Regions from separate parts of the Geodermatophilus sp. SYSU D00766 genome, predicted to be linked through region 2. Evidence: riboswitches for the same ligand, from Rfam matches in the RefSeq annotation. Region 2 holds a riboswitch; each other region holds the start of a gene.
What was found. A riboswitch is a leader RNA that binds a small molecule or an ion and turns the genes downstream of it on or off. The one in region 2 is predicted to bind cyclic di-AMP.
Positions count from the first base shown of each region.

Region 1: it holds a riboswitch for cyclic di-AMP, as region 2 does, so the genes downstream of both, ACI8AD_RS23440 (C40 family peptidase) here and ACI8AD_RS16085 (aggregation-promoting factor C-terminal-like domain-containing protein) in region 2, are expected to answer to the same signal.
Region 3: it holds a riboswitch for cyclic di-AMP, as region 2 does, so the genes downstream of both, ACI8AD_RS08390 (C40 family peptidase) here and ACI8AD_RS16085 (aggregation-promoting factor C-terminal-like domain-containing protein) in region 2, are expected to answer to the same signal.

Region 1 covers NZ_JBJGYI010000055.1:16,663-18,908, reverse strand. Annotated here, with positions in the region: gene ACI8AD_RS23450 (hypothetical protein) at 1-237, opposite strand, end outside; gene ACI8AD_RS23445 (hypothetical protein) at 381-533, opposite strand; cyclic di-AMP (ydaO/yuaA leader) riboswitch at 887-1,039, shown strand; gene ACI8AD_RS23440 (C40 family peptidase) at 1,052-1,570, shown strand; gene ACI8AD_RS23435 (carbohydrate kinase family protein) at 1,627-2,246, shown strand, end outside.
Region 2 covers NZ_JBJGYI010000022.1:30,205-32,450, reverse strand. Annotated here, with positions in the region: gene ACI8AD_RS16090 (alkene reductase) at 1-454, shown strand, start outside; gene ACI8AD_RS16085 (aggregation-promoting factor C-terminal-like domain-containing protein) at 519-1,160, opposite strand; cyclic di-AMP (ydaO/yuaA leader) riboswitch at 1,403-1,554, opposite strand; gene ACI8AD_RS16080 (TcmI family type II polyketide cyclase) at 1,805-2,246, opposite strand, start outside.
Region 3 covers NZ_JBJGYI010000007.1:73,773-76,018, forward strand. Annotated here, with positions in the region: gene ACI8AD_RS08380 (D-alanyl-D-alanine carboxypeptidase family protein) at 1-719, shown strand, start outside; gene ACI8AD_RS08385 (hypothetical protein) at 827-1,102, shown strand; cyclic di-AMP (ydaO/yuaA leader) riboswitch at 1,262-1,440, shown strand; gene ACI8AD_RS08390 (C40 family peptidase) at 1,457-2,246, shown strand, end outside.

The DNA.
Region 1 (2,246 bases), on a different contig from region 2:
CATGCCCAGGTCGGTGAGGATCCGCCCGGCCCGGCGCCGGCGCTCGCAGGCGCGCTCGCGCAGCAGGGCGCCGAGCGCGGCGTTGACCGACCGGTCCGCGCGGCGCTCGAGGAACTCCGCCGTCGCGAGGTGGGTCGCCGCCCGCCGCAGTGCCTCCACGTGCTCGCGCCGCTCGTGCGGTCGACGGTCCGCCGCACCCCCGCCGGTCCTCGTGGTGGTCGTCGTGGTCTCGGTCATGCGCTCCTCGCCCCCTCGGTGGTCCCCGCACCCATGAGGACGCCGCGAGGACGCCGGCATGACGCGGACCGCGGGAAGCACCCCCGGACGCACCACGCCCCCCGGCCCGGACGCGGGACGGGGGGCGTGCGGAGCGGAGTGGGTCAGTAGGCGCGGCCGCTCGTCCCGCCCTTCTTGTTCTTGCTCTGGTAGTCGCGGATGAACTGCTTGATCTTGGCCTGGTTCTGCGGCTTCTGGAGCTCCTGCACCACCTTGGCGGCGACACCCGAAGCCACGAGCTTCCTCAACATCCCCACGGGGTCCTCCTCATGTCGGTTGCCTGTCGGGTGCCCCGTCAACGTGCGGTGCAACCCTGGGGATCCCGGCGGCTGCGCTCCCCGCGCGTGGCGGGCCGTTGACGGCGTGTGCGGACGCACCGCCACGTCCTTTCTCGTCCCGCCCGGCGTGTCGGCGACGGCGCGTCGCCGGGAGGACGGCGGCGGCACGTGCATCCGTGCAGGTCGGAGCCGGTGTCCCGCCGTGCGGCCGGTGTCAAGTCCCGGGAGCCGGTCCGGGCGTGGCGGGCCCCCGGTCCGGTTGAGGGGCCTGGGACCCCTCCCTACCGTCGTCGCGGTCCGGCCAGGGTCCTCCGTCACGCCCTGTGTGACACCCGCCGGACACGCCGAACCGGGCACCGGCACGAGAGCCGGTACCCGGGCCGGGGACCCACCGCAGTCCTGGGGTGGAGCGCGATCCGTCGCGCCGGGCGACTCCCCCGTCCGAACCCGTCAGCTAACCCGGTAGGCGGCCGTGGAGAACAGGAGAACCGTCGTCGATGACGACTGCACGCACGTCCACCACCCGCCGCTCGTTCCGCGGCATCGCCGTCGCCGCCATCGCCGGAGCCGGCATCGTCCTCTCACCTCTCCCGGCCTCGGCGAACTCGGGTGGTGGTGGGACGGCGACCGCGACCGTGGCCGCCGCGCCGGCGGTCGCCCCCAACGCCGCGGCCCAGGTCGCCGTGGACACCGCGCTCGCCCAGGTCGGTGACCCCTACGTCTACGGCGCCACCGGCCCGAACGCCTTCGACTGCTCGGGCCTGACCAGCTACTCCTACGCGGCGGCCGGGATCTCGATCCCGCGCACCTCGAAGCTCCAGTCGACCTTCGGCACCGCGGTGGCCAAGTCCGACCTGCAGCCGGGTGACCTGGTCTTCTTCTACAGCCCGGTGTCGCACGTGGGCATGTACATCGGCAACGGCCAGATGGTCCACGCCTCGACCGCCGGCAAGCCGGTCGCCGTCGTCGACCTGGACTCGATGCCGAGCTACGCGGGCGCCCGCCGCGTCGCCTGACGCACCTCAGGCAGGGTGCCCCGGCCGGCCTCCCCGGCCGGGGCACCCTGGTCGCCGTGGACGACGAGGACGGCCCGCGATGGCCCCGCCGCGCCGGCTCCGGCCCGGTCGTGGCGGTGGGCAAGCTGGTCGCCGACCAGATGCTCGAGCTCAGTGAGCCGCTGCGGGCGGGGAGTCAGCAGCGGGTGGTGCGGACGACGACGGCGGGCGGGGCGCCGGCCAACGTCACGGCGACCCTGACCCGGCTCGGCACCCCGGCGCGGCTGGCCGGGTGGGCCGGGGCGGACCCGCTCACCGACACGCTGCTCGCCGGCCTGGCCGCGCGGGGCGTGCAGACGGCGGTGGTCCGCCGCGGCCGGGCGCCGCTGTCGACGGTCCTCGTCCACCCCGACGGCGAGCGGACGCCGCTCACCGACCGGGGTGAGGGCGGCCTGACACCGGACGACGTCCGCGCCGGGTGGCTCGCCGACGCCGCCGTCGTCCACCTGGACGGCTACGACCTGCTGCGCTTCCCGGACGCGCTGGTGGCCGTCGCCTCCCTCGCGCGCGACGCCGGCGTGCCGGTGAGCGTCGACATCGCGGCCGCGGCGCGGATCGAGCGGCACGGGGTCGCGGCCTACCGCGGGCTGCTCGCCGGGCTGCGGGCGGACCTGCTGTTCTGCAACGCCGCCGAGGC
Region 2 (2,246 bases):
GGTCACCGCCGTCGCCGACGCGATCGGCGCCGGGCGCGTGGGCCTGCGCGTCTCCCCCGAGCACGGCATCCAGGACGCCCGCGAGCCCGACCGCGCCGACGTGCTCGCCACCTACGGCTCGCTGCTCGACCGGCTGCGCCCGCTGGGCCTGGCCTACCTCTCCGTGCTGCACCGCGATCCCGCCGGCGACCTGGTGCAGGAGCTGCGCCGCCGCTCGGGGATGCCGCTCGTGGCCAACAGCGGCTTCGCCTCGGTCACCACCCGCGAGGAGGCGCTGGCGCTCATCGAGGCCGCGCACGCCGACGTCGTCGCCGTGGGCCGGGCGGTCATCGCCAACCCCGACCTGGTCGAGCGCTGGGCGGGGGAGCACCCGGAGAACGAGATCCGGTCGCACCTGTTCTACGCGTCGGGCGCCGAGGGCTACACCGACTACCCGGCGCTGCGCGCCGGCTGAGGTCCCGCAGCGGGCCCCGGGAGCCCCCTCCGGACGTCCGGAGGGGGCTCCCGGCGTCAGCGGATCAGTACCAGCCGGTCGCCTGGGAGTGCGCCCAGGCCGCGCAGGGGCTGCCGTACCGGTTCTCGATGTAGATCAGCCCGGCGTCGATCTGCCGGTACGGGTCCGACGTCTTCGCGATGCCGGTGCCCGCCCACGTCGAGTCGAGGAACTGGGCGATGCCGTACGCGGTGCTGCTGGGGTTCTGCGCGTTCGGGTTCCACCCGCTCTCCCGCTCCCACAGCTGCTCCAGGCAGCCGAACTGGGTGCTGTCCCCGCCGAGCTGGGCGAGGGCGTAGTCCTTGTACGCCTGCTCGCCCGTGGCGGCCGGGGCCGGCGCGGGCGCCGGAGCAGGAGCCGGAGCCGGAGCCGGGGCCGGGGCCGGGGCCGGGGCCTCAGCGGGGGCCGGGGCCTCAGCGGGAGCCGGGGCGGCGGCCGCCTCGGCAGCCGGCGCGTCGCCGCGGTCCCACCGGTCACCGCGCCAGTCGCCGTTCCAGTCGGAGCTGGCGTCGCGGCCACCCCAGTGCGGCTCGTCGGCCTGGGCGATCGCCTGCCCGCCGAAGGCCAGGGCGAGGGTCATCGCCCCCGTGGCGGTCAGCAGGTGCAGGGCGCGGCGCCGCCGCGTCGCGGTGGCAGCGGTGGGCTCGAGGTGGGTGTGTGCGTGCATCGGGTCGTCCTCCTGGAGGGCACGGTCGAGGGCGCCGTCACCGGACGGCGCTGGCTCGGGATGTGGTGCGGCACGGGGCCTGGGACGGGCAGGGATCGGCAGCCGGGCGCGCGGCACCGGCCGGACGGGGAGTCCGGCTGCAGGCGCGTGCGACGGCTGGGTGTGCAGGCTGGTGGCAGGCGGGAGCGCGACGGTCCCGGACCTGCGGGCGCGGGGGCGCAGTGCCCCGGCGCGGTTGTGCTCCGTTCTCCCCTGGCCGCCTACCAGGTCAGCTGACGGGTTCGGGCTGGGAGTGCCCTACCCGCTCCCGGGGTCCGGGAGCGGGACTCACCCCGGTGGTGCAGGTGGGTCCCCGGCTCGCACCCACGTGGGCGCGACTCGGCGGCATCCGGCAGGGGTCCCCCGGACGGGGACGAGACGACCGGCCGGACGCCGAAACGCTAAGGACGTGACCCGTTCGTGACAATCTGAGACCCGGACGGCAGCGCGACAGGCCGACGTCCCGTCCCCTCCGCGCAGGGACGGTCACCCCGTGCGACCACCGTCACACCGGACACCCCGTCACCGGACGCGCCGTCACCGGACGCGCCGCGACCGCCGGGACGACGTGTCCCGGCGGTCGCAGCGTGTCCGGACCGGCGGCGTCAGTCCCCGGGCTGCCAGTCCGGAGCCGTCCAGCGGTGGAAGACCCGGGCCACGGAGTCGCGGGGGGTCTGCCACGTCTCCGGGCGGTAGGGGCTGACGAAGGGGGCGAGGTCGGCCATCACCTTCGCGAAGGCCGGTCGCAGCGACTCGTGGTCCCGCCGCACGGCCGCGGCCCTGACCGGGTCCTGCTCCAGGAGGTGCACGACGACGTCCTCCATGGAGTACAGCCAGCGGCCGGTGATCCCCGTCCCCGCCGACAGCGGACCGGCGTCGGACTCGGCGTACACCCGGGCGATGTCCTCCTCGCTGCCCGGCCGCATCCGCTGGACCATGACGGTCAGCTGACGCTCTCCGGTGACCCCGCCCTCGGGCACCCACGTGTAGAAGTGCCTCGCCACCGAGTGCGACGGGTTCTCCCAGTAGCTGGGGTAGGGCGTCACG
Region 3 (2,246 bases), on a different contig from region 2:
ACCAGGCCGGTCTGTTCGCCGTCACCGTGCCGGTCGACCTCGCCGACGTCCTGCCCGGTGACCTGGTGTTCCTCGGGACGCCGGAATCCGGCCTGGGCCACGTCGGCATCGCCCTCGACCGCGACACGATGCTGGCCGCCGACGCGCGGGCCGGCGCGGTCGTCGTCCGCCGGCTGCCGGCCGACGAGGTGCTGCACGTCGGGCGGCCGAGCCTGGGCACCCGCCCGGAGGAGTCCGCCCCGGGGCCGTCGGACGGCGCGCTGCGCGTCGAGTGCGGCAACACCGTGTACCCGCCGAGCTTCGACGGGGCCCGGGCCTGGGGCGGGTACCCCAACGGCCTCATCCCGCCGAGCGCGCTGTGTCCGCTGGGGGCCGGCGGGCACTCGCTGCGCTGCGACGCCGCCGCGGCCTACCGGGCGATGAGCGGGGCGTTCGCCGCGCAGTTCGGCGAGCCGATCTGCATCACCGACTCCTACCGGACCTACGCCGGGCAGGTCCGGCTCTACGGCGAGAAGCCGGCCCTGGCCGCGGTCCCGGGCACCAGCAACCACGGCTGGGGGCTGGCGGTCGACCTGTGCGGCGGCATCCAGACCTTCGGCACCGCCCAGTACGCGTGGATGGTCGCCAACGCCGGCCGGTTCGGCTGGCTGCACCCCACCTGGGCCGATCCCGGCAACGGCCGCGAGGAGCCCTGGCACTGGGAGTACGCGGGCAGCTGACCGGGGACTGTCGGTGGCCGTCCCTAGCGTGCGCGGCGACCGACAGGCAGACCCGTCCCGGCCGCGACCCGTTCCCCGGGGCGGCCGGGGCACCGGAGGGACAGGCCATGCTCATCGACTGCGACAGCTGCACCGCGCGCGGCACCGGGTGTGCCGACTGCGTCGTCACCGTCCTGCTCGGCGCGCCACCGGCACGGCGGGCCACCTCGCCGGTGTTCCTGCCGGTCCCGCCCGTCCCGGCCGCCGAGGACGCCGTCGTCGCCCGACCGGGTGTGGTGGTGGACCTCGACGACGTCGAGCGGCGTGCGGTGCGGGCGCTGGCCGAGGGCGGCCTGGTGCCTCCGCTGCGTCACCGCCCGGCCGGCCGGCGCCGCACCGGCTGAGCCGCAGGTGGACGCCGTGCGGGGTACACACCGGAGTGGCGTCGTGGCTCACTGTGCGTGTTCTCACAAACCGCAGGGGGCCCGTTTGTCACGACCTCACCACGTCCGTAGTGTGGCCGCGGCCGGCCGGGTGGTCGTCACCTCACGTGAGGTGACCTCGGCTGGTGACCGCCGAGTCGCCGGACGCCGCCTGCGGGTGTGCGCGAGGTGAGCCGGGGACCCACCGCAGCACTGGGGTGAGTTCTCGCGTGTCCCGGTCCACCGGGGCACGCGGATAGGGCACGTCTTCCCAGCCCGAACCCGTCAGCTAACTCGGTAGGCGGTTGCTGAGGAAGAAACGGAGAGCCGCCGCCCGTGGCGACCCCCCGCCCCTCCCTGGGGCATGCCCGCGCACAGTCCACCTCCTCCGCACCCGCGACCGCGCGCATCGCCGGTCCGCACCGCCCCTCCCGGCACCGGCTCCTCGGCCGGGTCGCCCTCGCCGGCACCGCCGCCGCCCTGACCGTGGCCCTGCTGCCCGGCACCGCGGTCGCCGACCCCGAGCGGGCCACCACCTCCGAGCAGGCCGCCGAGCTCGCCGCCGACGCCGGCCGCCGCCTCGAGGCGGTCAGCGAGCGGGTCAACGAGGCCCGGGAGGTGCTCGCCCAGCAGCAGGCCGCCGCCGAGGCCGCCGACCGCGCCCTCGCCGACGCGCAGGCGCAGCTGCAGGCCCTCGACGGGCAGATCCGCGAGGTCGCCCGCAGCGCCTACACCAGCAGCAACGACACCTTCGCCCAGCTGGACCTGCTGATGACCAGCGACTCCGCCGAGGACTTCGTCAGCTCGCTGGCCACCCTCGACCGCATCGCCGGTCACACCACCGACGTCCTCGCCCGGGTCGGCGAGGCCGCTGCGGCGGCGGAGCAGGCCCAGCGCGACGCCGACGCCGCCGAGGCCGAGGCGGAGGCCACGCTCGGCGACCTCACCGCCCAGGAGCAGCGGCTCGAGGACGACATCGTCGACTACCGGGCCCAGTTCGACGCGCTCACCGAGGCCGAGCGGCAGGCGGCCCTGGCCGCCCAGGCCGGCGCCGCGGCCGCAGCGGCCGAGGCCGCAGCGGCCGAGGCCGCAGCGGCCGAGGCCGCCGCAGCCGGTGCTGCAGCCG